Desulfatitalea tepidiphila: one gene and its partner. Each later gene encodes a partner of the first gene's protein in a complex. Links are inferred from orthologs where the notes say so. Each region holds a gene or a part of one and is shown on either strand. Other genes may lie near its edges.

Evidence for each region.
Region 2: the proteins of dnaG (region 1) and dnaB are in contact, whole or in part, in a crystal structure (PDB 2R6A), measured with the Geobacillus stearothermophilus proteins. The link is inferred for Desulfatitalea tepidiphila from one-to-one orthologs. Residues at the interface, in WP_049624496.1 of Geobacillus stearothermophilus: Lys456, Leu457, Leu458, Pro459, Ala460, Asn463, Ala464, Leu467, Leu535, Leu536, Ile537, Ala538, Gln544, Glu545, Asp548, Tyr549, His552; in WP_033016901.1 of Geobacillus stearothermophilus: Ser13, Glu15, Ala16, Gln18, Glu91, Leu92, Asp94, Ala95, Val96, Pro97, Thr98, Ala99, Ala100, Asn101, Tyr104, Tyr105, Ile108.

What each region holds. Positions count from the first base shown.
Region 1 is NZ_BCAG01000003.1:1,770,456-1,786,535, reverse strand. Bases 13,223-16,080 are described here. They hold dnaG (DNA primase), read left to right. Parts: upstream 13,223-13,688; coding sequence 13,689-15,473; downstream 15,474-16,080. Other genes in these bases: rpoD (RNA polymerase sigma factor RpoD), read left to right, coding at 15,618-16,080; hisB (imidazoleglycerol-phosphate dehydratase HisB), read left to right, coding at 13,223-13,428. Outside these bases: ilvC (ketol-acid reductoisomerase), read right to left, coding at 1-422; ilvN (acetolactate synthase small subunit), read right to left, coding at 559-1,056; ilvB (biosynthetic-type acetolactate synthase large subunit), read right to left, coding at 1,158-2,843; ilvD (dihydroxy-acid dehydratase), read right to left, coding at 2,876-4,555; DFT_RS12600 (DUF3187 family protein), read left to right, coding at 5,390-6,397; DFT_RS12595 (YqgE/AlgH family protein), read left to right, coding at 6,504-7,073; DFT_RS12590 (dynamin family protein), read left to right, coding at 7,648-9,900; DFT_RS12585 (ParA family protein), read left to right, coding at 9,913-10,713; DFT_RS12580 (YcaO-like family protein), read right to left, coding at 10,716-12,455; more of hisB, read left to right, coding at 12,841-13,222. UniProt on the Escherichia coli protein: RNA polymerase that catalyzes the synthesis of short RNA molecules used as primers for DNA polymerase during DNA replication.
Region 2 is NZ_BCAG01000003.1:988,610-1,004,724, reverse strand. The notes cover bases 3,681-6,573. They hold dnaB (replicative DNA helicase), read left to right. Parts: upstream 3,681-4,395; coding sequence 4,396-5,751; downstream 5,752-6,573. Other genes in these bases: hflX (GTPase HflX), read left to right, coding at 5,748-6,573; rplI (50S ribosomal protein L9), read left to right, coding at 3,870-4,313; rpsR (30S ribosomal protein S18), read left to right, coding at 3,681-3,792. Also shown: DFT_RS09050 (hypothetical protein), read left to right, coding at 1-306; hemL (glutamate-1-semialdehyde 2,1-aminomutase), read right to left, coding at 361-1,659; DFT_RS09040 (RNA 2'-phosphotransferase), read left to right, coding at 1,903-2,652; rpsF (30S ribosomal protein S6), read left to right, coding at 3,040-3,513; more of rpsR, read left to right, coding at 3,526-3,680; more of hflX, read left to right, coding at 6,574-7,400; DFT_RS09005 (inositol monophosphatase family protein), read left to right, coding at 7,503-8,294; DFT_RS09000 (hypothetical protein), read left to right, coding at 8,291-8,488; chromosomal replication initiator protein DnaA, read right to left, coding at 8,494-9,834; excinuclease ABC subunit UvrA, read left to right, coding at 10,475-13,327; atpE (ATP synthase F0 subunit C), read right to left, coding at 13,381-13,662; atpB (F0F1 ATP synthase subunit A), read right to left, coding at 13,768-14,463; DFT_RS08975 (ATP synthase subunit I), read right to left, coding at 14,466-14,852; DFT_RS08970 (AtpZ/AtpI family protein), read right to left, coding at 14,877-15,134; DFT_RS25750 (dihydroorotate dehydrogenase electron transfer subunit), read right to left, coding at 15,265-16,005; peptidoglycan editing factor PgeF, read right to left, coding at 16,062-16,115. UniProt on the Escherichia coli protein: The main replicative DNA helicase, it participates in initiation and elongation during chromosome replication. Travels ahead of the DNA replisome, separating dsDNA into templates for DNA synthesis.

The DNA of each region.
Region 1 (16,080 bases):
TTGGGCGGGATGATGTGGGTCTGGTCTTTGTAGACGATGGAAAAGCCATGGGAAAAGTAGAGGGCGTCTCCGGGATTCAAACATTGTTTGATCTGGGGCCAGGTGGCCATCTGGCCGGCATCGGAGAGCAGGTATTGGATGAGGGTTCCCCGCCTGGCCGCTTCTTCGATGGGGAACAGGGTCTTTCCGGGCACGAAGCCGTCGGCGACGGCTTTGTCCCAGCAGGACTTGTTGCCTTCGCGCTGCCCCACGATGACGTTGAAGCCGTTGTCGCGCATATTCAGTGCCTGGGCCGGGCCCTGTACGCCATAACCCAAGACCACGATGGTTTCGTTTGCCAGGACCTGGCGGGCCTTTTCGAGGGTAAATTCTTCAGAAGTGATAACCTCTTCTACGACACCGCCGAAATCGATTTTTGCCATTTTTTTCTCCTTCAAATGATTGGGATGGGCCTGCTGGCCCGGATACGTGATGAACCTGAAACATTGTGAACCTGAAACACTATAAAATAGATGAACCGGTGCCATGTGGTCGGCCGGTGTTGTAACGATTCATAAGTTATATGCCGCGCTTGGGTTCACGATACAAAGCCACCGTGCCGGTGCGGGCGATTTTTTTGATGCCCATGGGTTTTAAAAGACCGATGAGGGCGGTCATCTTATCTGCGTCTCCGCTGGCCTCGATGGTGTAGTAATTGGAGGCCACGTCGATGACTTTTGCGCGAAATAAATTGACGAGCCGCAGAATCTCGTCGCGGTTTTCGGGCCGCGCGTGCACGCAGATCAGGGCCATTTCCCTGCGAACGGCACGATCATCGGACATGTCGCGCAGCTTGACGACATTGATGAGTTTGCGCAATTGCTTTTCGATTTGTTCGAGGAGCGGTTTGTTGGCCTGGGTGACGATCGTGACGCGCGATACTTTGGGATCCAGGGTTTCGGCTACGCACAGACTGTCGATGTTGAATCCTCTGCCGCTGAACAGTCCCACCACACGGGATAGAACGCCCGGTTCGTTGTCGACCAACATGGTCAAGGTATGTTTGTTTGAGTTCATGGTCGGTTCTCGTTTTCTGCTGCTTGTCGGTTTGGACCGGCATGGGCCGGTATTGATGCATATGTTCCCGGGTCGCATCTGCTCAAAAGATGCACCCAGGGCTAGACCAACAACATGTCCGTGATCGCCTTGCCGGCCGGTACCATGGGATAGACGCACTCTTCGGAAGCCACGATGAACTCCATGATCACCGGGCCTTTGGTCTCCAGACCTTCGGCCAGCGTCGCCTCTACTTCGTCAGGGTGCGAGGCGCGGAGTCCCCTGGCGCCGAACGCTTCGGCCAATTTAACGAAATCCGGTGCGTGTTCCAAAATCGTGTGGGCGTAGCGTTTATCGTAAAAAAGCTCTTGCCACTGGCGCACCATGCCCAGGCAGCGGTTATTGAGAATGACCACCTTGACCGGCAGGTTGTATTGAACCGCAGTGGCCATCTCCTGGATATTCATCTGAATGCTGCCGTCCCCGGCGATGTCGACTACCATTTTTTCCGGAAAAGCCACTTGGGCGCCGATGGCGGCCGGCAGCCCGAATCCCATGGTGCCCAGGCCGCCCGACGTGATGAACTGCTGGGGGCGATCGAAATGGTAGAATTGGGCCGCCCACATCTGGTTTTGCCCCACTTCCGTGGTGACGATGGCCTGGCCACGGGTCAACTCGTAGAGCTTTTCGATGACGAACTGGGGCTTGATGGTCTCCTTCTGTTCGTAGGCCAGCTTGTGCTCATCCCGCCAGAAGACGATTTGATCCAGCCACCCCCTGCGCGTGGTTTCGTCGGCTTGAATCCCTTCCTCGACGATCATACGGTTGAGTTCGGTCAGGCTGCTGCGACAATCTCCGACCACCGGAACGGTGACCGGTATGTTTTTGCGGATCGAGGTGGGATCGATATCGATATGAATGATCTTGGCCCCGCTCGCAAAGCAGTCGGTTTTGCCAGTGACGCGGTCGTCGAAACGCACGCCCACGGCAACCATCAGATCGCATTGGGAGACCGCCATGTTGGCCCGATAGGTGCCGTGCATGCCCAGCATGCCAAGCCAGAGCGGATCTGAACCCGGAAATGCACCCAGCCCCATCAACGAGCTGGTGACTGGAATCTTGAGTCGATGGGCCAAATCGGCCAACTCGTCGGACGCCTTGGATAGAATGACACCGCCTCCGCTGAAGATGAGCGGCCGCTGGGCGGCTTTCAGCAGGTTCAGCGCTTTTTTGAGCTGTTTGGTGTTGGGATGATAGGTCGGGTTGTAGGACTTGATATTCACTTCCGTGATCGGCTGGTAGTCTGTTTTGGCCACGCCGATATTCTTGGGAATGTCCACCAGAACGGGCCCGGGACGTCCACTGCGCGCGATGTGGAAGGCCTCTTTCAATATCCTGGCCAGGTCTTCGACATGATTGACCAGGTAGTTGTGTTTGGTGCAGGGCCGCGTGATGCCCACGATGTCCACTTCCTGAAAGGCGTCGTTGCCGATGAGCTGTGTGGGAACCTGGCCGGTGATGATGACCAGCGGAATGGAGTCCATGTAGGCCGTGGCGATACCCGTGACCGTGTTCGTGGCGCCGGGTCCTGAGGTGACAAGACAGACGCCGACCTTGCCCGAAGCCCTGGCATAGCCGTCCGCGGCGTGCACCGCGCCCTGTTCGTGCCGCACCAGGATGTGTCGCAGGTCGCTGCGGATCAACTCGTCATACAAGTCGATGACGGCGCCTCCCGGAAATCCGAAGATCGTGTCCACGCCTTCCTCTTTGAGGATGGTCATCAAAATTTGTGCACCTGTCAGTTCCATTTTATCACCCGTTTTATCCTATGAGTGGGATTCTATGATTTCGCACTGAAGACCGCGCCGCAATCGGCCGACCCGACGAGTTGCGCGTAGCGCGAAAGATAGCCCGTCCGAATTTTGGGTTCCGGCGGCTGCCATCGGCTGCGCCGTTCCTCCAATACGGTGTCTTCAACTTTAAGCACGATCTTTCTGGCGGGAATGTCGATGGCGATGTGATCTCCTTCTTCGACCAGGGCGATAGGTCCGCCTTGGGCCGCTTCGGGAGAGATGTGGCCGATGGCGGCGCCGCGCGTCCCGCCGGAAAATCGGCCGTCGGTCAACAGGGCCACCTGTCCGTCGAGCTGCATGCCGGCGATGGCCGAGGTCGGCGTCAGCATTTCACGCATGCCCGGTCCGCCCTTGGGCCCTTCGTAGCGCACCACGACCACATCGCCGCCTTTGATATGACCGTCCAGAATGGCCTTCGTGGCATCGTCCTCGGAATCGAATACTCTGGCCGGTCCCTGATGCCGCAGCATCTCTTCACGCACCGCCGTTTGTTTGACCACGCAGCCATTGGGCGCCAGATTGCCATAAAGCACGGCCAGACCGCCGGTTTGATGGTAAGGATTGCCCAGTGAACGGATCACTTCCGGATCTTTTATGTCGGCATTTTGGATGTTTTCGCCCACGGTTCTGGCGGTGGCCGTGATGCAGGTTTCGTCGATGAAGCCGCCTTTGGCCAACTCTTTGATCACCGCCTGGATGCCGCCGGCGCGATTCAGATCTTCGATATGATGGCTTCCGCCCGGGCTCATCGAGCACAAATGGGGCGTTCGGCCGCTGATCTCGTTAATCTGGTTCAGGTCAAAGGGAACACCCGCTTCCTGGGCGATGGCGGAGAGATGCAACACGGTGTTGGTCGAACAGCCCAGTGCCATATCCACGGCCAGGGCGTTGGCAAATGCCTGCGGCGTCATGATGCGGCTCGGTGTGATCTGCTCTTTCCACAGGGTGAGGATTTGCATGCCGGCCAGTTTGGCCAATCGTGTGCGGGCCGACATGACGGCTGGAATGGTGCCGTTGCCCGGCAGCCCCATGCCGATGGCTTCGGTCAGGCAGTTCATGGAGTTGGCGGTGAACATGCCGGAACACGAACCGCAGGTCGGGCAGGCGGCGTCTTCCACTTCGGCCAGTTCGGCTTCGCTCATGCGTCCGGATCGAACCGCCCCCACGGATTCGAACACGGTGATCAGGTCGATTTTGGGACCGTTGGGCTGATTGGGATGGCGGCCTGCGAGCATGGCACCGCCGCTGACGAAGATGGCCGGCAGGTCGAGACGGGCGGCTGCCATCAGCATGCCCGGAACGATCTTGTCGCAGTTGGGGATCAGCACCAGGGCGTCGAGCCCATGGGCCCTGGCCATGATTTCGACGGAGTCGGCGATGAGTTCACGGCTGGCCAAAGAATACTTCATTCCCTCATGGTTCATGGCGATGCCATCGCAGACGCCGATGACGCCGAACTCCACTGGGGTGCCGCCGGCCATGTAAATGCCGGCCTTGACGGCGTCGGCGAGGGTGTTCAGATGGACATGGCCTGGAACCACCGTGTTGGCCGAATTGGCGACGCCGATGAGGGGGCGTTTGATTTCCGCATCGGTATAGCCGCATGCCTTGAGCAATGCACGATGGGGGGCGCGTTCGATGCCTTCTTTGACCTGGCTGCTTTTCATGGGCTGCTTTCCTCCAAAAAAAAATCCGTTATCGACGTGGGGCCGATAACGGATTGTTGGTTTCACCGGGGATTTATCTTACACCATTATCGCCCCCCTGGACCCGGTGTTCTCAAGGACACCGAGTACGAGAATAATAATTTCGACGAGAATAAGTCGGATGGCGATGAAATTCATAATTATAGTCACCTGAGCAATTTAGCGGTCTTTAACAATATGCCCCTAAGCTGTCAAGCTTTTAATTCGTGTCCCAGCGATTCTAAATAAATAGTATTCCTTTAATCCGGCCCGGGTGGAACAGGTGGCCGATGCCACACGCCAAGCGGTCAAGTGCCGGTAAAATGCACGGCGGGCGGCCCAGAAACTCGCTGCGCTCAAACAGTCTGGGCCGCTTTTCCGCCGTTTGCATTAAACCGGCACTATTGACCGAAGGCGTATGTGGCCCTGGCCACCTGCCCCACCCGCGCCTGCCATAACCGTTGCCTTGCGAGTTTTTTTATCAAACGACTTCTGGAAGGTATCCCCTTCGGACGAATCATGTTCATTTTGAAATTGCTGTTGCTGACCATTCACAAATCTCCAATCAGCACAATGTCGACCGTCATTCGGCTTGCGGTTTTGCCCTGGCTGTGGTTTGAGGCATAACAGTGTCCGTCCACAAATAGGCAAATTGGGTCGAGATCAAGGCGCACGAAAAATTTGACCGCAGGCATATGACGGATATTCCGAGGATTAAATTTTTCGTGCAACGCCGATATCGGGCCAATTGGACATTTGTGGATGGGCACTGAGGCTTTACTGGACGCGATTCTCCCATGCACAGGTCTTATCCTTATGCGACCCATGAATGGCTTGATCCGCTGCGTGATCGTACTGATCCTGTTCGGAAGTGCCGCCGGTGCGCAGGCTCAAGGTCCCCTGCAAGTTCAGAACCGGTTTCCACTCCACTTGATTTTTTTGACCCCGAGGCCCACCGATGCCCGCTTGCCCGCAAAGGGCGCATTTCAAACCACCATCGCCGTCGATTACAGCAGCGTCTATGTCAACGAACGGCAAGACGGTTGGTCGGCCCTGGTGGATATGGAGTTGGGTGTGGTAGACGTATCCATGGTATATGGCTTGACACGGAAGTTTTCCATCGGCGTCCAGGTGCCCCTGGTAAGCATGAACAGCGGTTTCCTGGACGGATTTCTCGAAAACTATCACGATGCTTTCGGGTTTTCCAATTACGGCCGGGAAGAGCGGCCGGACAACCGTTTTGCCTACGAGATGCGCAAGAACGGACGCACCTGGATTCAAGGCGATACGGATGGCTTCAGTTGGGCGGACGCTACTCTTTCCGGCCAAATGCATCTGTTCGAGATCAATGGATCCGGCAGCTGGATCGGTTCGTTGGTGGGCAGCATCAAATTGCCGATCGGCGATGAAAAGCGGGGATACGGCAGCGGCCGTGTTGACGCCGGTCTCTTTGTGCCGACCCAGTGGGAGGGAAGGCGTTGGGCGTTTTATCTAATGCCGGGTTATATTTGGCACGCCGATCCTGAAACCCGCGGCGCGGATGTGTCCGCAAAGGAGAGCTTCAGCCTTTTTGGCGGAGCGTCCTATATCGCCGGGCCCCGTTGGCGCTGGTACGCACAGCTCAATTACTCTTCCACACCCATAGAGGAAACCGGCATTTCCCTTCTGGACGACGGCGCGGTAGAACTCACCTTGGGATTCAGACGGATTCTGAGCGAGCGCGTGAGTGTCGAGGTCGCATTCTGTGAAGACCTCTTCACCCAAACCGCTCCGGATTTCAATCTTCACCTGGCATTGGTCTGGTCACACCGCGTGGGCAACTGAAGGTGACGACGTCCAGCCTGAAGTATTCAATACCCCCCAAGTTTTCTTTATCGCCCTTATCTGATATAAGAAACCTAACCCAACCCCAAAGAAAGTCGCTTTCGAGATGGATGATTTTAAACCCACTTCGTTCAAAGGTTGTTTCATCATGGCCATGCCGGCCCTCCAGGATCCCAATTTTCGTCAATCCGTGACGTGCATTTCAGAGCACACCGATGAGGGGGCGGTCGGCATAGTGATCAACCAACTCCATGATGGACTGAATGGCAAGATGATTTTCGACGAGTTGGGCATGGTGTCGGTGGAAGGCGCTGCATCCATCCCCGTCCACGTCGGTGGGCCGGTTCATTCGAATGAACTATTCGTCCTCCATGGCCCGCCCCTCGACTGGGGTACGAGCCTCAAGATCAATGACACCCTGGCCCTGAGCAATTCGATCGCCATCCTGGAAGCCATTGCCAAGGGCGTGGGGCCGGGCGATTTTCTGGTCTGCCTCGGATGCGCCGGATGGGCTCCCGGTCAACTTGAATGGGAGCTCTCACAGAATGCATGGCTGGTCAGCGAATGTGATGATGAGATCATTTTCAAATGCCCTGAGGAAGAGAAGTGGGAACGCGCCATCCGTCGATTGGGCATCGATCCGCAGCTGCTTTCCGACAGCGGCGGGCATGCCTGAGTTGCGCGTATCCTCGATCATGATCGACAAGGGAGAGGTTGTTATGGCTGGATGGGGGATGGCGATGGCGGAATGCTTTTGAACTAAAAATGGGGGTTAGAGCGCATGGGGAAAAACCTCGGACAATGAATCATTCATCCTCGTCCTCTGATATTTTATGCTTTTGCTTGGGCTTTTTCTTTTTCAAGCACATTTTATCTTTACGCACGAAAGCGCACAGTTTCGGATTGTAATATTCCTTGCAGTTTAAAGGGTTATACAAGGGGCACTCGGGATTCTTTTCAGACATGAATTTGCAGTCCTCGCATAATTTGAATGGCGCCTTATCAGGTCTCCATCTCCGATCGATTGAAGATCTTAATATCATAAAATCATAGAATTAACAAACCATTATATTTGGTCGGGCCGGGACTTGCCGATCAATTCGAGGATAGCCCGAGGTTAGCCCGAGGATAGCACACCGAACGTGGCAAAGGTTAAGGTTTTGACAAGGGTATGCGAGCGTTGCTATATGCTGCAGGATTGAAGTGTTACCTATTCTGAGGGCTCAACTATGCCTATGGCGGATGGATGAATGGATGCTTACGAAAAATACAAGGAAGCAATGCTCGATATCAACCATGAAGTGCAAGCATTGATCGAGCGGGCGGAAACGATTCTCGACGGGAACCAGGCCGTTTTCGAACAATGGAAGCGATCGTGTGGCAACATCGACAGCCATTTGCGGGAGCATGTGGTTCGGATAGCCGCGGTCGGCGCCATCAAGTCGGGTAAAAGTACTCTGGTCAATGCTCTGTTGAGTGATGATTACCTCAAACGGGGTGCCGGCGTGGTCACCTCGTTCGTGACCCGGGTCCGTCAGGGCGAGCTACTGCGTGCACGCCTCTATTTTAAATCATGGGATGAAGTAAACGAGGAGATCAAACACGCTTTGGTGCTTTTCCCTACAGAAGAGTGGCGCACCGAGCATCATGATTTCGACATCCGCCGAACCCAGGATCGGGAAGACCTGGCCAAGGCATTGGATGCCTTGGATCACGAGATGCGTATTTCCCAGGACCGTCTCAATGCAAACGGGGTGCTGCTTTCCTCCTACGTCAAAGGCTATGAGCAGATCCAGTCGTATATTTCGGCCGATAGTTCGACACGTGAATTCGATAATGGGCAATTTGCCGATCATCGCGATTTCGTCGGCAGCGACGCGTTGGCCGTCTATCTCAAGGATGTGCAATTGTCTGTCCCCGGGGATATCCTGAAGCGAGACATCGAGTTGGCGGATTGCCAGGGCAGCGACTCGCCCAATCCGCTTCACCTCGCGATGATTCAGGATTATTTACTCAAAGCGCATTTGATCGTTTACGTCATCAGCAGCCGGACCGGGTTGCGCCAGGCCGATATCCGCTTCTTATCCATCATCAAGAGAATGGGCATTGCCGGCAATATGCTGTTTGTCTGCAATTGCGATCTGAGCGAACACGACAGCCTGGAGGACCTGCAAACCCTGGTCAAACGCGTTCGGGAGGAGTTGTCGCTGGTCGTCGAGGCGCCTGAGATATTCACCATTTCAGCCCTGTATAACCTGTTCGATCGATCGCGTTCACCGCTGAGCCCCAGAGACCAGGATCGGCTGGAGCAGTGGCGCAAGGCAGAGGAACTGGTCGCGTTTTCAAACCAGGAAACGGCTCGATTGACTTCGTTTTTGGAGAACAAGTTGTCGCGCGAGCGCTGGGCGCTGCTGCTCCAAAACCAGCTGTCGCATATGAACTTGACGGCCAACGGGCTCAACCAGTGGGTCCAGCTCCATCGGGACCTTTTTCGGCGGGACGCCGGGGAAGCGCGTGCCATGGTGGAAAAATTGCAGATGCATCAACTGCACATGCTGCAAGTTCAATCTTTGATTCAAACCACCCTCAACGGCGCCGCCCGTAAACTCAGCCAGGACCTGAAAAAAGAGGTGGACCGATTTCTCGATCCGTCCAGCGGACCGATTGTCAAAAAGGTCGGCGCCTTTGTTCGTGAATACCAGATCGACTTGTCCCATTACCAGGAACAACTGGCCAATTCGGGTTTCACCCACACCCTCTATCTCGTTTTTCAGGATCTGAAGCAGGCCGTGGACGGATTCATGGCCGAAAAGGTGAACCCGGATATCATGGGGGAGATTCAGCAGGTGGAGAAGCGTTTACAGGAAGAGCTCCACATGATCGGAGAGCCTTATGAGGCCATGGTGGTCGATGCATTGGAACGCTTCGACGAAGTGCTCAGGCAGATGGGTATTCCCGGTTCGTCGGTCAAAGGCGCTTTGCGACCATTTGACGAGCTCGAAAATGTCAAGCAGATGAACGGCATCACGCTGCCGCCGGCTGCCGCCACCATGAGATATGGCGCCTACATCAAAACCGAGGCCGTCATGCGGCTTGGTTTTTACTCTTTGGCCCGTCTCATTCGCAAGCTGTTGCGTCAGTCGATCGATTCAAAAAGGGTCGAGGAACTCAAGGCGCTGAAGGATGGCATCCGCAGAATGAAGTCCGAAACCGAGCGTTCCATCGAAGCTCATTTTAGAGACTATAAGGAGAATATCAAGTTCCAGTACGTGCAGCGACTGACCGAAATGGCGGGAAACCGTTTGCACGAAACGCTTACCGAACAATTCGGCGCCTATCTGGGCGATTTGAAGGGCATCGTTGGTACGGTTGAAGATCAGCACGAGGACAAAGCGCGCACCGACCAGGCCTTGCAAGTCATCGAGGAGGCTGTCGCCGAGGTGCTTGGAAAACTGGAGGGGATCCGCGGGGATGTAGGGAAATTGATCGTTGACACACATTAGGAGGAGCAGAGAATGAAGACTCGGACCATTGCTGTTGCGAACGAAAAAGGGGGCGTTGGCAAAACCGTCACGGTCATCAACCTGGGCGCGGCTCTTTCGCTTAAGCAGCAGAAGGTGCTGCTGGTCGACATGGATCCCCAGGCGAACGCGACCAAAGGGTTGGGGGTTGAGCCGGAAGAAGGTGCCCCGACGGTGTATGACATCCTCGATCGGGAATCGCCGGCGAAGGCGGCCGAGGCGATTGTCCAAACCGCCTGGCAGGGACTGGATTTACTGCCATCCCATGTCGATCTTTCCGGGTCGGAAGTCGAGCTGGCGGATGTGGTCGGAAGAGAAAACCTGCTCAAGGAAGCCCTGGCGGATTTACCCGAGGAGTATGACTTCGTCCTTCTGGATACGCCACCCAGTCTGTCCCTGTTGACGGTCAATGTTTTTACCTATGCCCGGCATGTGTTGGTGCCGTGCCAGACTCATCCTTACGCCTATGCCGCCCTTGAAGAACTGTTCGATACCATCTCTGCGGTAAAGGAAACCATCAATCCGTACATTTCCATTCTGGGCATCGTACCGACATTTTATGATTCTCGCACGCGCGTGAGTCAGCGGATTCTCGATCAGTTGAAAACGGATGAGAATTACCGGGATCTGGTATTTCGCACGGCCGTGCGAGCCAACACCACCATTGCGGAGAGCGCCGATGTCTGCCGGCCGGTCGTTTTCTACCGCAAAGGCAGTTTTGGGTCGGTGGATTATAGAAACCTGGCCGATGAGCTCCTGGAAAAGTTTGGCATCTTGGCGGATAGCACGGAATAACGTTATTTCGGCGCACCCCCCAATTCCGCCAGATGGCTCTGTGCGAACTCGATGTTGGGATCCAGGCTCAGGGCCAGTTGAAAATATTCGATGGCTCTGGCCTTGTCGCCGATGGCGCGGTAGTTCACCCCCAGGTTGGCATAATCGATGGCCGAGCTCGGATTCAAGGCGACGACCCGTTTAAAGCTGGCAATAGCCTCCTCAAAAGCGGACAACTTGTAATGGCATACACCCATCAAGTTGAGTGTGTCGGTGCGCTCGGAGTCGATTCCATCGGCATGATTCAATGCCGCCAGCGCTTCTCCATAGTTACCCAGCTCCTTGTGACACACCCCTAAATACGTATAAATACTAGCCAGATCTTCGTTCCCAGGCCCCAGCTCAACGGCCCGGTTCAGCCGGGCGATCGCCCCGGGATAATTTCCTGTGTTCAGGTCGATCTGGGACAGGTAGAAATGGAGGTAGTACTTATTCGGTAATTTTTTTTCCATGTCCAGCAACGCCTTTCTTGCCGATGCCGGGGCGAAGTTTTGATAGATGATTTTCGCACAGATCATGGCGACCGTCGGTTGCGCCGCGCGCTCTCGGAACAGGGCGCCGGGAATGATGGTGTAAAAGGCAGGAATCTTGAGCTTTGGGTGGTGAACATCGATCACGTTGACCTGCATCCCTTTTTCAGCCAGGGTGCCGACCAGGCGCTGGACTTCGATTTTAATGTTGATATCGCTCAAATCCGGCAATTTATGTAATTCGATGTCATGCCCTGGATCGATGACATAATCGGCTTGCGCCAACGCGTTGAATTTTGGCAGCCCACTGGCCACGTAATTTCCGCCGCTGTTGAAATCGCCCGCCAGTTGGGCGACTTCCGTCAGAGCACGGCAGAGCGCTTTGGCCGGGTTCGGTGTGGTGCCGGCGGTCCAGACGATTTCGCTTTTTTCAGGGAACGTCCCCGGGTCCCAGGCCAGCGCAGCAATGGAGGGGATGCCCATTTCAAGAGTGAAATCAGACAGGCACAGTTCAACTCCAGCCTGTTTAAATTTGGACAACAATTCCAGCGCCACAGGGTCTTTGATGGAATGTTCTGCAATGCGCGGCACCTTTAGCCGATTTCTGCTGACCAGGGCAGATACATGGCGTTCGACCACTTCGCATATGCCCTGGCAGACGGCCTCCTCGACACAGTTGCCGGCCGAAGAGCCGTTGAACTCGTTGATGGTCCAGAACCAGTCAAACGGTACGAGCACGGACCTGTCCAAGGTCAGGTTATAGGACCAGGTCCATTTGAGCGGCAACGTATCGAAGATATCGAGGGCGATCGGCAGATCCTCCGATTGGTCTGAAACGGAAAGCGCGATCTGGTCAAGACTCATTGCCGGTTCACGAAGGGCGTTTCGCGGAGCGGTCATAAAATTGTCACCGTCGCGCATGAAACTGAAAAGGCTGAATCGCTCCCCCAATTCCATGACCGCGCTGGCCTGGGACTGAAGCGGCGTGGCACCTTTTCCCATCTGTTTGTTTTTACCTATGATTTCCCGCGCCTCGTCGCCGCACACGCTGAAGTAGACCGGAATGCCGAGACGACCGTTGTCGATGCGCACAATGTCCTCGAGGATATGCAGCCCGCTTTCGGCGAGCCGCTGCTTGAAGCGGGCAATGGTGGTTTCGGGCGTCATGACCTTATCCTGGTCATGCTGGTAGGTTTTGTGGGCATCGTTGAGGTGGATGGGATTCATTTTCATCGTTCGTGTCTCCTGAAATTATTCAGTGCCCATCCACAAATGACCAATTGGCCCGATATCGGCGTTGCGCGAAAAATTCAATCCTCGGAATATCGACCATATGCCTGCGGTTAAATTTCCCGCGCGCCTTGATCTCGACCCAATTTGCCTATTTGTGGACGGACACTGTTTAGCATGCCTTCAAAAGCGACGCACCGCGTTTTGGAAGCAACCGCTCCGACTTACTGGTACGGAGGAATGAAATCAACCCTCTTCTTTTGGTCTGGAACGGTCCGGCTATCCACTTGCTTTATAAAACACAATGGGTTAGAAGAATACCCACGATGCGTCGGAAAACAGATGCCAGCCTGCCAGCACCAAAATCTTCCATATAAAAGGATGATTCATGAAGCGCAACGCCGAACTTGAACGAAAGACCAAGGAGACCCAGATCCGCATCAAATTGAACCTGGATGGCACCGGATTCTATGAAATCGACACGGGGATCGGTTTTTTCGATCACATGCTGACATTGCTGGCGGTGCATGGGCAATTGGATCTCGAAATCGCGGCCCGGGGTGATATCCAGGTGGATTTTCACCATACGGTCGAGGATGTCGGTCTGGTTTTGGGGGATGCGCTCAGTCAGGCGCTTGGAGATCGCCGCGGCATATGCAGATACGGCTACGCGGCCATCCCCATGGACGATGCCCTGACAACGGTCATCATCGATTTATCCAACAGGCCCTACCTTAAGTTCCTTTTACCGGAGCGCGTACCTCGTCAGAACGATTTCGACACGACTCTCGCGTCGGAGTTTTTCAGGGCATTTGCATATAAAGCAGGCTTGAACCTGCACCTGCATTTTGCATATGGGGATAATTGGCACCATATGATCGAAGCGGCTTTCAAGGGCCTGGGACGCGCTCTGCGTCAGGCGTCGTCAATGGACAGCAGCGTCAAAGGGGTGCCTTCGTCCAAGGGCACGATGTAAAAAATCCTTCGATGACGGTTACATCGATTTGAATCGTGATTATATTCGCGTTTCAAGCGGACTATTGACAGAGCTTCGCGGATTGGATAGTATCGCGAATTTTAATTTTCAGGATGGTGTGCCCATGCCGGCGACAGCTTTGAAACAAACAGAATTCGGTCCCTTGGCGGACCCTTAATACGATTCGAACCGGCATCAATCGATGCTCCTGCCCTGGTTTAAGGCTTGACCCTGGTCCGTCAGAATGGAGGGCGCGGTTCTTGGTACGTTCTATTCCAGACGACACAATCCAGAGAATAAAAAATGCCGCCAATATTGTCGATGTGATTTCAGAATACGTCGTACTTAAAAAGGCAGGTCGTAACCATTTGGGATTGTGTCCATTTCATGCCGAGAAAACTCCCTCCTTTACCGTAAGCCCCGAAAAGCAGATGTTCTATTGTTTCGGATGTCATGTGGGCGGGAATGTCTTCAGTTTTTTGATGCAGAAAGAGGGGCTTTCATTCCCCGACGCGGTTCGCGCGGTTGCGGGAAAATATGGCATCGAGGTGCCCGATGATCAGCTCACGCCCGCCCAGAAAATCCAGGCCAGCGAGAAGGAAAAGCTCTTTCGCATCAACGAGATGGCCATGCATTTTTTCCATGCGAATCTCACGGACGCCCAAAAGGGCGCCAAGGCGATGAGCTACCTGATCGGGCGGGGGATGACCCGCAAGATCATCACCGGTTATCAATTGGGGTATGCACCGCCCCGATGGGATGGTCTACTCAACTATTTCAGTGGCAAAAACGTACCCGCGACGCTGTTGGAAAAGGCGGGGCTGGTCATCCCCCGTAAGGACGGCAATGGGTATTACGATCGGTTTCGCGACCGTGTGCTGTTCCCGATCATGAATGTCAACCAGCAGGTGTTGGGATTCGGCGGACGGATCATGACCGACGAAAAGCCGAAGTATCTCAATTCGCCTGAAACCCCGATTTTTAACAAGGGAAGGGGACTTTACGGTATTCAGAAGGCCAATCAGGCCGCCCGTGCTTCGGGTCGGGTTTTCGTCGTCGAGGGCTATTTTGACGTATTGGCCATGCATTTGTATGGTCTGGAAAACAGTGTGGCGACCCTGGGCACGGCCCTGACACCGGAGCATGTGCAGGCACTGAAGGGGATGGTCGGCCAGGAGGGCAGGGTCTACCTGGTATTTGATTCGGACCAGGCAGGCATTAAGGCCGCCCAACGCAGCGTGCCGATTTTTGAGGAAGGATTCCTGGATGCCCGCGTGATCGTTTTGCCGACGGGGCATGATCCGGATACCTTTTTGAGAGAATTCGGCCCTGATGATTTTCTGAAATTCGCCGATAACGGCCTGGGAATGGTGCAGTTCCTCATGGAAGCGGCGATCAAACGGCACGGTCTGACCCTGGAGGGTAAAATTCGGGTCATTAACGACGTCCAGGAGGTATTGGCATCGGTCCAGGACGCTGTGGTGCGAACGTTATATATCAAGCAGCTCTCTGAACGACTCGACATCGATGAGACGGCGCTGCTGGAGAAGATCCGCCAAGCGGCGGGAAAGCTTCAGGGATCTGGACGGTCTCAAACGAACGTTCGACCGGGGGTGTCGATGCCGGAGGCAAGCCGTCTCGAGCTGCAAATCATTGGGATGATGCTCTGCTACCCGCCGATGATTTCGGAGATCATCGGAAGGAATCTGCTGGATGCCTTCGAAGATGCCAAACTGAAACTGATTGGGCAGATGATCGCGAATCAGGGCAATATCGAACAAGAACGTACATCGAATCTTGTATCGGCGATCGAAGATCCGCACTACAGAAACCTCGTGGCCCAGCTGGCCATGACAGAATGCCGGTGGGACCGGCAAGGATGCGAGCGCGTGCTCGCACAATTCGAATCCCGGTCCAAACGACGGATCACACAGGATTTGCAGCGCAAGATAGAGCTCGCTGAAAAAAATAATGACAGGGAATTGGTGGAAACGTTGCTGATGGAGAAACAACGACAGGCGGCAAGGGGATTGATCAATTCGTAAGCAGTGTGCAGGAGGCTCATTCAAATGGCAAAAAAGACCAAGCTTGATACCCAGACCAAGAATGCTGCCGGCAAGGATGCGACCCGTCAAGGTTCGGCCAAGAAAGGGACAACTTCGCAGACTGAAGCGACCGAGATAGAAGCGATGTCAGATTCGACCGGAGATGCCAAAAGCGCAAAAAGTGTGAGCGAAAAGGCCATGAAAGCGCTGATCGCACAGGGTAAAAAACAAGGTTTTCTCACATATGATGAAATCAACGGTGCACTGCCCGACGACATGCTCTCGGGCGAACAGATGGACGAAACACTGATTATGTTTGACGATTTGGGTATCGATATCATCGATGAGAACAATCAGAACCTGACCAAGACCAAGTCCAAAAAGGCGGCTGCAGAAGCCAAGTTGGACGATTCGGGCATGTCCGATTATGGTTCGGTGACCGATCCGGTAAAGATGTATCTACGCGAAATGGGACTGGTCACCTTGCTCAGTCGCGAGGGCGAAGTCGAGATAGCGAAAAAGATCGAGGCTGGCGAGCAGGATGTCCTTAAGGCATTGCTGGAAACCACCATCGGTGTCGATTTTATACTGGATCTCGGGCGTCGGA
Region 2 (16,115 bases), 770 kb from region 1 along the record:
CTCACCGTCGTGATCGCACTCAGCCTGATATGGGCACTGGTTGGCTGTTCGTCGTTTTACTCGGTCCCTCAAATGGCTCGAATTCATGTTAGAGGACCTGGAAACCAGGCCAGGGAATTTGTCATTTCCCTGGAAGATCTGACAGCCCAGGAGAATATGGATATTCGACTATCCGATCGGTATGCGATTAATCTCGATCTACAATGGCTGTGGTACGAAAAAGAGGATCTCAATACGGATGCATTCGCCCCGGACCCCTTGAAAGTGAATCTTGCCCCTTGGATTCTTTGTAAGTATCGATTTTAATAAAAACGATCGTCAAATCGCCCCTCCCCCGAATTCAGCCGCGAACCGGCTGTGCTATTGCTGCTTATCGCTCAGCCGCTTGAATGCCGCCTCCGCGGCTCGAAGGGTCGCCTCGATATCACTCTCTTCGTGTGCAGCGGAAACAAACAATGCCTCGAACTGGGACGGTGCCAGGTAAATCCCGTTCTCCAGCATGATGCGATAGTAGGCAGAAAACCTGTCTAAATTTGACCGCTTGGCATCCTCGAAGTTCCTCACTGGGGTATCGACAAAAAACAGACCGAGCATCGATCCAACGTTCGCGATCGAGACCGCAATGTCATATTTTTTGGCGGCTGCCCCCAGCCCTTGAATCAACCGGCTGGCTTTTTCTCCCAAGGCTTCATAAAAGCCGGGTTTGCCCAACTCTCGCATCCCGGCGATACCGGCAGCCATGGCAAGCGGGTTACCCGAAAGCGTGCCGGCCTGATACACCGGGCCCTGCGGTGCCATCTGGGTCATGAGGTCGCGTCGCCCGCCGTATGCACCGACAGGCAACCCGCCACCGATAATTTTTCCAAAACAGGTCAGATCGGGTTTTATTCCGTACAGGCTTTGGGCGCCACCATAAGCGACTCGAAAACCGGTCATCACCTCGTCGAATATCAACACACTCCCACTTCGGTCGCATTCCTGCCGCAGTGTTTTAAGGAACCCTTCCACGGGTGGGACAAGGCCCATATTGCCGGCCACCGCTTCTACGATCACCGCTGCGATCTTATCCCCCTTGGCCGCCATGACTTGTCGGACCGCCTCGCTATCGTTGTAAGCGATGGAAACCGTGTGTGAAACAAAAGATTCGGGCACCCCGGGACTGCCCGCAATGGCCAGGGTCGCCACTCCCGACCCGGCTTCGACCAGCAGGCTGTCGGCATGGCCATGGTAGCAACCATCGAACTTGACGATCAAATCGCGCCCCGTGGCAGCGCGGGCCAATCGGATCGCACTCATGGTTGCCTCGGTACCGGAATTGACCATACGCACCATCTCTACCGAAGGTACGGCATCGATGATCAACTGAGCCATCTCGACTTCGAGTTCGGTCGGAGCACCATAACTGGTGCCATTGGCCAAGGCAGCAGTCAGCGCCTCGATCACCGCGGGGTGACGATGTCCAAGAATCATTGGACCCCAGGAACCGACATAATCAATGTAACCATTGCCATCCACATCGAATATTCGACTGCCTTCGGCACGGCGAATGAAAAGCGGATTGGCACCCACGGAACGACAGGCACGGACCGGGCTGTTCACCCCCCCGGGGATCAGTTCCTTTGCCCGGTCGAACAAGCGTTGTGAGGTGGTGTACTTCATTGGCGTTCCTTTCATTTATCCATTGGAAGAGTCCCAGGAATCTTGCCGCGGTTTCGAAGCATCTCCCTTGCAGGTTTGACATCCTTTACGAGAAGCGCAAAAATATCAGACCGTGTGATGGGGGTCAAGGCAACATCGCCATATGTTGGACCACTACACAGCCGCGAATAAAAAACGGCCACGAGACAATGTCCTGAGTCCGCAGGCCATCAAACCTCAACACCAACAGGGAAAGATACGCCAATGGTACCGAAGGAGATCGTCAAGCTTGAAAAATTCCTGTTGTACGTACTTTCCAGGCATCCGGACGAATTTGGCCTATTGCCCGATGCCGAAGGATATTTCAAGATCAAGTCACTGCTTCAAGCCCTGCATGAAGAGGTTGGATGGAAACACATCCGTCAATCCCATATCGACACGCTGTTGTTGCTGACACAGCCGGCCAAGCTTGAAATCAACGGCCCGCTTATCCGTGCTCGCCAAAGGGACTGCATGCCTGCTCTTATGGTACCCGATACACTGCCCAAGCTTCTTCACACGGCGATTCGGCGTCGCGCCTACCGATGGACGCATGAAAATGGCATTCTTCCTGCCGGCCAACCATTTATTTTGTTGTCAACCGACCTCTCCATGGCCATGAGAATCGGAAAAAGAATAGATAACGATCCAATCCTGCTCACCGTTCAAACAGCCAAGGCCGCAAGCGCCGGTTCGTTTTTCCGCCAATTCGGTGAAAGGCTTTATCTGGCCGACCGCATTGAACCCGCCACCTTCAGCGGCCCGCCACTGCCAAAGGAGCAGCCAGATATTGCACGGGCTCGGCCCCAGCAAGCGATGCAACGCAATGAAACGCCCGGCAGCTTTTTTATGGATCCTCAATCCGATCCGGTTGCCCAGCAGGCCAGGAAGCGGCAACAGCACCGGGATCAAATGGATCGGAAAAAACAACGGCGAATGGCTCGCAAGGAAAAAGAGCGCCATTGGCAGCAATAACCCGCAGCGCCATTGGATTCTGGAAAACCGTTGACAACAGGTGCCAGACCTGTTACCAAGCCCCGGTACGAAAAACGGGCCGTTAGCTCAACTAGGCAGAGCACCTGACTCTTAATCAGTAGGTTGTTGGTTCGATTCCAACACGGCCCACCAAAAAAATAAAACGGGGGGGATCTCAGGATCGCCCCCTTTTTTTCGAATGGACCCGACAGAAATCGGGTCGAATTCAACGGAATGCAAATATGCATGCGATACAGCGGCTTGAACCATGCGTATATTCCTTGACATCGAATATGTCATGGTGTTATCTATACCATTTTTAAAAACAGATGGCCGCTATCCTTGCTCCGACAAAAATCGGGGCTTTATTATCCGTAAGGAGGCTCTATGCGACGGTACGAAACGATTGTTATTATTGATCCAGACATCTCAGAAGAAGACCGCACCACCCTAATCACGAAAACCCGTGAAATCATTCCCCAACAAGAGGGTGTCTTCCTGCAGGAAAACCAATGGGGCGTAAAAAAACTGGCTTACGAAATCAAAAAGAAGCCTCGCGGATACTATGTCCTGATGGATTATTGCGGAACAGGAAAAGTGGTCGACGAAATTGAACGCTTTTTTCGCATCGATGACCGTGTCATGAAGTATTTGACGGTTCAAATCGACCCACATGCAGATGCCGAAAAGATATTGGCCGATCTCGCGGCCGCCAAAGAAAAGGAAGGAGCTCCCCAGGAAGCTGCAGCAAGCGATGAGGGCCAATCCGCATCCGAGCAGCAGGTGGCCGGTTCATCCAGCGGCAAGGAGAGCCCGGCGGCACAAAACGACCAGGTCAATGAACCTGCCCCTGAGAATTAAGAGGAGCGACACATGAGAAATACAACTGCAAAAAAGCCGGTAGTCAGGAGAAAACGTAGAGTATATCATCGACGCAAAGTGTGCCGCTTCTGTGCCGACAGCAAAATTGAAATCGATTACAAGGATGCCAAAACCCTGCGTTATTTCATCACCGAACGTGGAAAAATCATTCCCCGCAGGATTACCGGTACATGCGCATCGCATCAACGCAGCCTGACGTTGGCGATCAAACGCGCGCGGGCTATTGCCTTGCTGCCGTTTGTTGGTACTCTTGATTAAGGTCGGGGCAAGTATATCGGCCAATAATTCATCAAGAAATATGGTAATTGCCGCAGCAGTGGCAATGGAGGTTTTGGATGAAAGTCATATTGAAAGAAACGATAGATTCGCTCGGCATCATCGGCAGCGAAGTGAAGGTGGCGCCCGGCTATGCCCGCAACTACCTGCTGCCCCAGGGTAAAGCAGTCCCGGCGACCCCCCAATACCGGAGCATACTGGCTCATGAAAAAGCCAAATTCGAACTCCAGATCGCAAAAGAGCGGGAATTGGCCCAACAAATGGCCCAGCGCCTGGAAGGTGTGGAATGTCAGGTGGCGGCCAAGGTGCATGAAGGCGATCGCCTCTATGGGTCGGTAACTGCCAGGGACGTGATTAACGCCTTGGCAAAAGACGGCATTGTGGTTGAAAAGAGGATGATGCTACTGACCGAACCGATCAAAACGATCGGCACCTTTAAAATCCCGATTCGCGTTTACAAAGGCATCAAACCCGAAATCACAGTTCACGTAGTGCCCGAGTAATGTACGCCTTTACGCCGGTTGTTGCCGATGATTTCACAACTTTCGGCAGCGACCGGCTGTATGGTTCCCGGTCGGCACTTCAATGGTATTAAATCCTAAAAACACATCCGACGATCCAACCCTGAAAAAACTTCCGCCTCAAAGCATCGAGGCTGAAGAGTCCATTCTCAGTGCAATTTTGCTGGACAACAGCACGCTTCTGGATGTGCTCGAACTTCTTCGCCCCGAAGACTTTTATCGTACAGCGCATCAGACCATATTCGCCGCCATCGCGTCCCTGTTCTCCAAGGCCGAACCTGTAGATCTGATTACTCTGACCAACATTTTGCGGGACACCAACCAGCTTGAAAAAGTGGGTGGGGCCGCGTACCTGGCCCGGATCGTAGATACCGTGCCGTCGGCGATCAATGTCAGCCACTACGCGCGCATTGTAAGGGACAAATCGGCATTGCGCCGACTTATTGCCAAGGCCGGTGAAATCACACAGCGCTGCTACGAAGAGGCCGGCGATTTCGATCAGGTCCTCGATTTTGCCGAAGGGGCGGTGTTTGAAATATCTGAGAACAAACATCGGGCCGCTTTTCATCCGCTCAGCAAGGTCATCGAAGCCAATATCGACGCCCTGGAAGAGCGCCAGGGAAACCGTGCGCTGATCACCGGCATCCCCACCGGATTCACACGGCTGGATCATATGACATCGGGACTGCAGGGATCGGATCTCATCATCCTGGCCGCCAGACCGGCCATGGGCAAAACCGCCCTGGCCCTCAATATTGCCCGCAATGCCGCTTTTGAAAGCGATGTGCCGGTAGCCATCTTCTCTTTGGAAATGTCCAAAGAGCAATTGTCCATGCGTATGCTCTGCTCCGAAGCCCGGGTGGATTCCTCTCGCGTCCGAAGCGGCTTTCTCAACCCTGAAGACTGGCACCGTATCACCGATGCCGCCGGGTCCCTTTCCGAAGCGCCCATCTTCATCGATGACTCACCGGATATTTCAACCACCTCCATTCGCACCAAGTGCCGACGACTGAAGATGGATAAAGACCTTGGCCTGGTGGTGATCGACTACCTCCAACTGATGAGAGGCCGCCAGGATACAGAGCGACGCGATTTGGAAATATCAGAAATTTCCAGGTCCCTCAAACTTCTGGCCAAAGAGTTGAATGTTCCGGTCCTGGCTTTGTCACAGCTCAACCGGAAACTTGAAGAGCGAAGCGACAAGCGACCTCAACTTTCAGATTTGAGGGAATCCGGTGCATTGGAGCAAGATGCCGACGTGGTGGCTTTCATCTACCGTGATGAAGTCTACAATAAAGACGAAAACAATCCCAATCGCGGCACGGCCGAAGTCATTCTCTCCAAGCAGCGCAATGGCCCGACAGGTGTCGTTCCCCTCACCTTCCTGGGTGCCTATACACGCTTCGAGAACCCGGCATGAAAAAAGTATGGGGCAACGCACGGGGGCTGAAAAGCGCACAACTCAAACGTTTGGAAAACCTCTACCGCAGACGTGTCTCTCCCGAATTCTTGATCACACCCGAACTGGCGCGCGACATCGGATTGCTTTCCCATGAAATCCAGCGCCAGATCGGTTTGCTTATCAATCGAAGCGGCAAAGTCGCCTATGTGCTGGTGGGAGATGCACAGGGCATTTTTATCCCCGAACTGTCGGAATACAGGGCGAACCCGGGCCGCTTGAGGGGTGTCCGATGTATTCACACGCATTTACAAGCCGGCCCCTTGAATCAGGACGACCTCACCGATTTGGCCTTATTGCGCCTCGATGCCATGGCCGCCATCTCGCTGAATGAAGAAGGATACCCTCGTAAAATTCATTGGGCTCACATTCTTCCAGGGCAAGACCTGCAGCAAGCCCCTTACCAGATCAGAGAGGATTTGCTGCCCCACCAGCTTTCTATCGGGTGCCTGGACCTGATCCTGGCTCTGGAACATGAGATGACCACGGCGGGAGTCCGCACCCAGGCTGCAACCGGAATCGAACGGGCACTTCTTTTCAGCGTGACTTCGGCGCCGCGTAAAATCGCGGTCGACTCATTGGAAGAGCTGAAAGAGCTATGCCGTTCGGCCAATATCGAAGTGGTCGATACCATCCTGCAGCTGCGCAAACAAATCGATTCGCGCACCCTCATGGGGCAAGGCAAGTTGAAAGAGCTGGCAATACAGACCTCCCAGTTGGGTGCATCGCTGCTCATTTTCGACCAGGACTTGAATCCGTCCCAAATCAAAACCATTACTGATCAGATCGAAACTAAAGTCATCGATCGAACCCAATTGATCCTGGACATTTTCGCCCAGCGCGCACGCAGTAGAGAAGGAAAATTGCAGGTAGAATTGGCCCAATTGAAATACCTGCTGCCACGTCTGGTCACCAAAAACACCGCCATGTCGCGCCTCACCGGTGGCATAGGCGGAAGAGGACCGGGAGAAACCAAGCTGGAAATAAACCGGCGACGTGTTCGCGATCGCATCAACCAGCTGGAAAAGGCGTTGCTCGAAGTCCAAAAGCACCGTAAACAGCAGCGGCAAAAACGAGAGCAGAAAGGTGTTCCGATCATCTCCATCATCGGCTATACCAACGCAGGAAAATCAACCCTTCTCAACACCCTTACTCATAGCGACGTACTGGCCGAAAGTCGTCTCTTCGCCACGTTGGACCCCTCCAGCAGACGATTGCGTTTCCCCAAAGATGTGGAGGTGCTCATCACCGATACGGTTGGATTTATCCGCAATCTTCCAAAGGATTTGATGACCGCGTTTCGAGCCACCCTGGAGGAATTGGAAAGTGCCGACCTTCTGTTGCACGTTATCGATGTCAGCAATCCACGCCACCTCGAACAGATTCAGGCCGTGGAAAAGATTCTCAACGAGCTCGAATTGAGCCACATCCCTCAGGTGCGCGCTCTCAATAAAATGGATCTGGTTTCAGAAGCCGATCTATCCTTATGGACGCAACGCTTGAACGGAATTCCGATCTGTGCGCGCAATCGAGCGACACTTCTCCCATTGATCGATAAAATGGCCGCCATCATTAATGATGCGGACAACAGTTCGGTCCGGAACAGTTGACATTCCCTCTCTTTGCCCGCCGCATTGCGCTATGCAGTTCATGAGCCTTCTGCCCTTTGAAGCTTGACAACCAAATGTCAAAATGGATAAAGTGCCGACCTTATGGATTTAGACAAAATTAAGCGTATCGCCATACGGGCGGCTTACCGCGCCGGCAAAATACTGAACGGCCATTTCGGCCATGTCAAGCAGTTGGCTAAAAAAGGTGTTATCGACCTGGTTACCGAAGCGGATTTGGAAGCGGAACAAAGCATCATTGCAACGATTCGCGATGTTTTCCCCAATCACGACATATTAGCGGAAGAAAGCGGCAATTCTGGAAAAGGCGGACCCAACCTGTGGATCATCGACCCACTGGATGGGACTACCAATTTCGCCCACAACCTTCCTATATATGCGGTTTCCATAGCCTACGCCCAAAACGATACCATCATGCTGGGTCTCGTGTTCAATCCCAACAGGGGTGAACTGTTCCTTGCCACCCGTGGCCAGGGTGCCTCTCTAAACGGCCAACCGATCCACGTTTCATCGACATGCAAGCTCAACGATAGTCTGCTTGTCACCGGCTTCCCATATACCATTACGACGCGGGATCCCCGATTGACGCTCGCTCGTTTCGAGCGTTGCCTCAAGTCCTCCCAAGGCGTGCGACGTCTCGGGTCGGCCGCTCTGGATCTCTGCTGGGTGGCATGTGGTCGTTTTGAAGGTTTTTGGGAAGAAAACCTGAAGCCTTGGGATACAGCAGCTGGCTTGTGCATCGTCGAAGAAGCCGGTGGCAAAGTGACGAATTACGAAGGCCATCCCTATAATATTGGAGATTGGCAGATATTGGCTACAAATAGCCATGTTCACCGGGAAATGGTAGGACTTTTAGACATAAAGGGAGAGCGATGAGCAGAAGCCAACGCTTCACATCAGTTTTCGATGATCAATTCGACTGCTTCGGAGATTACGACAGAACCAATGCCCTTTGCGCCAAACATTGTGCCTTGAGGATTCGTTGCGCCATTGAACAGGAGCAGAACATTAAAATGGAGTTATTGTCTGATCTATCCATCGCCGACGATCTATTCGGCACGATTCAATAGCGCGCTTAATAATCTCCATTGTCCAGACGCTTGCAAAAATACTCCACATGCCGCTGTATCAATCCTCCTTGACGAATCCCTTTTTCTACCATTCCGATGGCATGCAGGGCCGTAGCGTGATACCGGTTGAAACTCTTTCCAATGGCCTGTAACGGCTGGTCCGTATAACGACGCGCCAAGTAGATGGCAACTTGGCGGGGACGCACCAATGCCTGCTTTCGCGAACGGGACACCAAATCTTTCTGACTGATATTGTAGTATTTGCAGATGAGCTTCTTGATTGTGTTGATCGTAATCGATTCCGATTGGCGTACGATATTCTTCACGACATCGCCTGCCATTTCAATATCGATAGGGTTGCCTAGCAAGGAAGCCTTGGCCGAAACACCCACCAAACCGCTTTTGAGCTGTCGAACGTCCTGAGTCAGTTCTGATGCTAAAAATTCCAAAACTTCGATTGGCACTTCCCATCCATTATCACGGGCATACTTTTTTAAAATCTTGACACGCACCTTATAATCGGGAGGATCGATATTGGAAATCAAACCGCATGTCAGGCGAGACCGAAGATTTTCGTTAAGTTTTGGAATATCGGAGGGTGAGCAGCAACTTGAAAAAATAATCTTTTTATTTTCGTTGTAGAGTGAATCGAGCGTGTGCGCCAGTTCGATCTGGGTACGTTCTTTTCCACTCAGATAATGGATATCCTCCAATAGCAGCACGTCACATCCGTTGTGATATTTATCTTTGAATTTGCTAACCGAATTGGTCTTGAAGGAGGATACCATTTCATTGGTAAAATCTTCGGCTGTCATATAGTACACGCGCTCAGCTTTGGATTCCGCCAAAATCTGATGACCAATGGCTTGAGACAGATGGCTCTTACCCATACCGGTCTTTGAAAGAAGAAAAAGCGAATGCTGCTGTGCGGATTTCCGCATGGCCAGTGATAATGCTGCAGAATAGGCGAATTCATTATTCTTACCAACCACGAACTGATCAAAAGTATAATCCTGTCGCAACAGCCGTCCGAAATGAGGCTGGCAATGAATGTTGGGCAATGGAAGCTGTTCGGGAAACTCCGTCAAATTGGACCTGCCATGATCTCCCTCTGTAACCGCAAATTTCAATTCCGTGGCATTGCCGGTCAATTTTTGCAGCTCCCGGCAAATCAATTCACCGAAATGCTCCTTCACCCGTCTGCGGAAAAAAGCATTGGGACAATTGAGCTGTAACACATTGGGATCAATGGTCCCGAGCGTCAGGGGCTCGATCCACATCCGGTAGGCATGATCTGGAACAAAATCAGTAAGCGCGGCCTTTACCTTCTGCCAGATATTCTCCATATCACCTTTTCCCGTTTTCCCTGTACAAAAAACAATCCGACCAAAATACGCTTCGTTTTGCTGAACACGACCTCTGTCCCAACGCAAACAGCCAGGCAAACATTAAGAAAATCAGACAGTTTTTATAAATATTCCGGATTATTCGAAAAGGTCAAATCCTTGAAAAGTATGGATTCGTAATAGGCCAGAGACCCTTCACTGTCAATCCGAAAGACCTGAAGTCTCCTCACGCCATCCTTACACGTTGCTCACATCAATCTATTTATTTGTTTATATTGTTTATTATTATAATTGACACGTGAGAGGTCTACAAATTAGCGCCCTTTTAGTTTTAGTTTTTATTTAAGCATTTTAAGCATATCCATAGTTATAAACAAACTGCCGACAAATGATGATCTTTGATTTCCTCTGTTTTACGCCGGATTTTTACATTTTTTAAAAACAGTGGTTTCCTTTCGGGACCCAGATGGGTTACCACCGAGCCCCATTTTCTTCAAAAAAACATTCGAATGGATTTCGAGCAGTTGCCCGCAAAGCCCGAATCGGCACACTTTACTGCGCACGGTTCCTGCATATATTAAAAATATTGGACTTTCGGAAAAGTTGTTTACAGCATCATTGGTCGACGTTATCAAAAGCGATGAACTCAATTATGATCCGCGGTGCGCGGCAGCACAACCTAAAGAACATCGATCTCGACCTTCCTCGGGAAAAACTGATCGTGGTTACCGGCCTTTCCGGATCCGGGAAATCCACCCTGGCCTTTGATACCCTCTATGCAGAAGGCCAACGCCGTTATGTCGAATCTCTTTCGACTTATGCCCGTCAATTTTTGGAGCGCCTGGAAAAGCCGGATGTGGATCTCATCGAAGGCTTGTCGCCGGCCATCGCCATCGAGCAAAAGACGGCCGGACACAACCCAAGGTCCACCGTCGGCACGGTAACCGAAATCTATGATTATCTGCGGTTGCTCTATGCGCGCATCGGCACACCGCATTGCCATCTGTGTGGTCGCCCTGTGCAACCCCAAAGCATCGATCAGATGGTGGACGAACTCAACACCCTCTCCGCGGGGAGCCGTGTGGTCATCATGGCGCCGCTGGTAAGTAACAAAAAGGGTTCCCATGCGGACGTTATACAACGGCTGAGAAGGGAAGGTTTTGCGCGGGTTCGTATCGATGGTGAGATGATGCCCATCGAGGACGTTGGTAAACTGTCCCCCAAAAAGGACCATTCGATCGACGCCGTTGTCGATCGTTTGGTTATTCAGAAAAACGCTTCGAATCGACTCGCAGACTCCCTCGAGCTTGCACTCTCTCTTTCCGGGGGTCGTGCCGAAGTCCTTTGTCAAAAGGGAAACGCGCATGATGATGGCCGTCTCTTTCATTTCAATGAAAGGTCGGCCTGCCATCAGTGCGGAACGACATATTCAGATTTCACCCCGGCCGATTTTTCGTTTAACTCTCCTCAGGGCGCCTGTCCGGCGTGTGATGGACTCGGGACACGCTCGGTGTTCGATCCCCAACTCATCGTGCCCAATCCGGAGCTATCGTTACGAGACGGAGCGGTCCTCGTGTGGGCGAACCGACAATCGGTCTACTTTACCGAATTCCTCGAAGCGTTTACCTGCCAGTACCACACGGATATTTACACCCCCTTCAAATATCTACCCGAAGCGTTCCGGCAAGCCTTGTTTTACGGGAGCGGAGATACCGTCATTCGCTTTTCCGTGGATCGCGACTCCGGCCAGCATTTGTACAATAATCCATTCGAAGGCCTTATCCCTCAACTGCAACGTCGCTATCACGAAACAGAGTCTGCCCAAATCCGCGAAGAACTCCAAACCTACATGGCCTTCCTGCCATGCGCCGTATGCAACGGTGCCAGATTGAAGCCGGAGAGCCTGGCGGTAAAGATTCAACACCATGCCATTCACCAGGTCACGACGCTCTCAATAGATCAAGCGATTGACTTTTTTCAATCTTTGCGACTCGAGGGAAAGAAAGCGGTCGTTGCAGAAAAAATCGTAAAGGAGATCACGGAGCGTCTGCAGTTTCTTTCCCATGTCGGCCTTTCCTACTTGACCCTGGATCGCGCTGCCCATACCCTGTCCGGTGGCGAAAGCCAGCGGATACGCTTGGCCACTCAGATCGGAGCGAAACTGACGGGGGTTCTCTATGTCCTGGATGAGCCGAGTATCGGATTGCACCAACGCGATAACGCCCGACTGCTTGAAGCGTTGAGGAGAATGCGCGATATCGGAAACACTGTTCTATTGGTAGAACATGATCAAGAGGCCATCGAATCTGCAGATTTTGTCGTCGATATGGGGCCAGGCGCCGGGGTGCAAGGCGGTCGCGTGGTGTTTGCCGGCCCACCCCAGCAGTTGTCCCAGGCCAAAGATTCACTGACGGGCCAATACCTTGCCGGTGTAAAAAAAATTCCCGTCCCCAATAACCGGAGAAAGGGGAACGGCCAGGCCATCATCATCCACGGTGCCAATCGGAATAACCTGAAGAACATCACGGTGCGCTTTCCTCTTGGTTGCTTTTCCTGTGTGACGGGCGTCTCTGGATCAGGCAAGTCCAGCCTTGTCATCGACACCTTGCATCACGCACTGGCTCAGCGATTGCGCCAGAGCCGGATCGCAGCCGGTGGGTTTCACAGCATTGCGGGAATGGAACAGATCGATAAAGTCATTAATATCGACCAATCCCCCATCGGTCGTACACCGCGATCCAATCCGGGCACCTACACGGGATTGTTCTCCTTTGTGCGTGATCTCTTCTCCAAGACCGCAGAGTCTAGAACGCGCGGTTACAAACCATCCAGATTCAGCTTTAACGTAAAAGGGGGACGTTGCGAGGCCTGCCATGGCGACGGCATCATCAAAATAGAAATGCATTTTCTACCGGACATCTATGTCCCATGTGATATTTGCCACGGCCAACGCTACAACCGCGAGACTCTGGAAATCCGCTATAAGGGCAAAAACATCGCGGAAGTCTTGAATCTCACGATCAACCAGGCGCTCGATTTCTTCAGAAATTTTGCGGCCATCCGCGAAAAGCTGCAAACGTTGGTGGATGTGGGGCTGGGATACATTCAATTGGGGCAATCCGCTACGACGCTTTCCGGAGGTGAGGCCCAACGAATCAAACTGTCGAGAGAGCTCAGCAAACGAAGCACGGGGAGAACCGTCTACATCCTTGACGAGCCTACCACCGGATTGCACATGGACGACATCAACAAGCTGCTGGTGGTGCTCAACCGGTTCGTAGGCAACGGCAACACCGTTGTCGTGATCGAACACAATCTGGATGTGATCAAATCGGCGGACCACATTATCGATTTGGGACCGGAGGGCGGCGAAGGTGGCGGCTATGTCCTGGGTACAGGAACTCCGGAAGAGATCGCCATGCTGAATGGTTCACATACGGGCCACTTCCTGAAACACGTCCTGAAAATGAAAAAGGGGCATCCCCCTTCATAGCTTCAGAGGATGCCCCTTTTTTTGGATCTTGTGCGTATGGAACGTGTGTCGAATTAGGCGCCGAAAATCTTTGCAATGGCCCCGGCCTGGGGATGTGCGTAGATCAGAATCAGGGCGACGACCAGCGAGTAAATACACAGAGACTCGATCATGGCCAGACCGATCAGCAGGGTAACGGTCACTTTACCTGAAGACTCGGGGTTGCGGGCGATGCCCTCAACGGCGGATTTCAGGCCAAGGCCCTGAGCGATGCCACAACCGAAAGCGGCGATGGCGATACCGAAACCAGCGGCGGTGACGCAAGCGATAAAGAATTGCAATGCTTGAGCTTCCATGTGTTCAACTACCTCCTTGTGAAGTGTTAGTTATAAATGGGCTTCTTCCATTAACCCAAACTTATTCAATGCCTTTACGAGGCATAGGTTCGTAGATACCCGTGCTTAATGGGCGTGCTCCATGGCACCTTGAAAGTAGATAATCGACAGCAGGAAAAAGACGAATCCCTGGACGAATGCCACGAAAATGCCCAAGGCCATGATGGGCAGCGGTGCGAAGAAGGCGCCGGCCAGGCCGAAGAGAATCGCCAGCACGATTTCATGACCCATCATATTGCCGAAGAGACGGAAAGAGAGCGACAGGATACGTGCCAGGTGGCCGATGATCTCGATAATGAAGATCAGCGGCGACATCCACCATACCGGCCCGAGGAAATGTTTGACGTAGGCCGCACCGTGATATTTGACGCCGATCACATGGGTGAAAATGACCACCGTCAGGGCGCACGACGCCGTTGTGTTCAGATTGGCGGTGGGCGGGAAAAAACCGGGAATGATACCGATCAGGTTCCCTATAAAAATGTAGATAAATACCGTGGCCGCCAGCGGGAAGAGCCAACGCCCCTCTTCTCCGATGGTTTCGACCATAAAGTCTTCGATACCCGAAACCACCAGTTCCAGGAGATTCTGCAGTTTACCGGGTATCAGTTGAACGCCCTTGCCCGCCAACCAACCCACGATAATCAAGAAGGCCATCAATACCCACGAGTAGACGACATAGGGGTATTCGTGTGCGAAATGGCCGGCGCCCTCACCGAAAAGCTCGAATAATTTCACGAAAAACAGATAGGGATGCTCCATCCTTAAATCGCCTCCTTGCAAATCAGTCGCTTAACTTCGATGAGCGTGGCCAGGGTGATACTGGCGACCACGACAGACAAACCAACAAACAGCCCCAGGGGGCTGACCCAATGCTGTCGGATGAGGATAAAAATGATAATGCCGCTGATGATGAAGCGGACATAGTATTTGGCAAGGATAACATTGTGTGACGAAAGGTGTGGCGGGGTCAACGCACTTTTCAAGGTTCTGGCCAGCAGGTGGAAGTTAATGGTGACAATGGCACCGCCTGCAATGATCCCCCACGCAAATTGCGCCGGCGCAAGCAAGATGCCAGCCAGGCTGGCAACGGCAAACAGGATCCAGTTTGTCCGTCTGATGAATCGGATGATCCGCTGCTGAATTTCCAAGGTGCTCCCTCGCCAGGGTCACATTTACAATTTGCGGCTCTTCTTTATGGCAAGGCCAAGATTCTTATAGCCTGCCGCGATCCCGAGTCCGATAAAAATGAGGGTCAGCCATGGTGATGTGTCCCAACGCCGATCAAGATAGACGCCAATGGCCAGACCGATGAAAATGGATAACGCTACAGAAAGCCCGATGGTGCTGAAATAAGCAAGCTCTTGTATGTAGCGCCGCGTTTCTTTTTTCATACGAAAGAGCGGTGTTGGGAAGCTGTTTTCACAGCGCATCTAAAGATCGAGCACCTAACACAGCCGACGGTCCAAGTCAATGCATAATTGCCTATGGGCGCCCTCCCAACGCGCGATTTTCTTTTCACATGAAAGGGGTCATTGCTAAAATGAGCCCTTAGAAGGCGGCCTACCATTTCACTTCGCCCACATCGAAGACCGGTCCGTCGACACACACGTGGCGGTACCCTTGCCCGCTCTCGGCCATCGGCACCGCGCATCCAAGACAAGCCCCCATCCCGCAGGCCATCATCGTTTCCATGGAGAGCTGGCAGGCCACATGATAACGCTTGGCCATGCCGGCAAGGCAGTGCAACATCCCGTGAGGTCCGCAGGCGAAAATCATATCCGGCGCTTTGCGTCGCACGGCTTCCTCCAATGGATCGGTGATCAAGCACTGTTCCCCACTGCTGCCATCGTCGGTGGTCACCGTCACCGGCATTCCCATGGCGACGAATTCATCTCGACACAACACATCGGCTCGCGACCGGCCGCCAAGAAAAAGTCTGTACCCGGTTGTATCGACTCCTGACTGTTTGAGATGGGTTGCCAGGAAATGAATCGGTGCCACCCCCATGCCGCCGGCGACCAGGTATATCTGCGATGACTCACCGACGTTCACCCTGAACCCCCGCCCAAGTGGACCTAGGAGATCGACGCGCTGGCCAGGTTCTATCCGGGCCATCTTGAGGGTGCCTTTCCCGACCGCCTTGTATAGCAATTCGATGCCCTTGGGACGATCCCTGTCGCCGATGAGCGCAAAGATCGAAAAGGGGCGTCTCAATAACGGGGCCAATCCCGGTTCGACCTGGAGCATGACAAATTGGCCCGGCACGGCCGCCTCGTATCCGCCGGTGCACGCCAAACCCATCCGGTAACATCCGGGGCCCACAGGCTGATTCCATAATACGGTTGCTTGCTGCTGGATCATTTGAGTTCCCTTGTGTTGGATTCTCTCAATCGACTCTCCATCAGGATCAC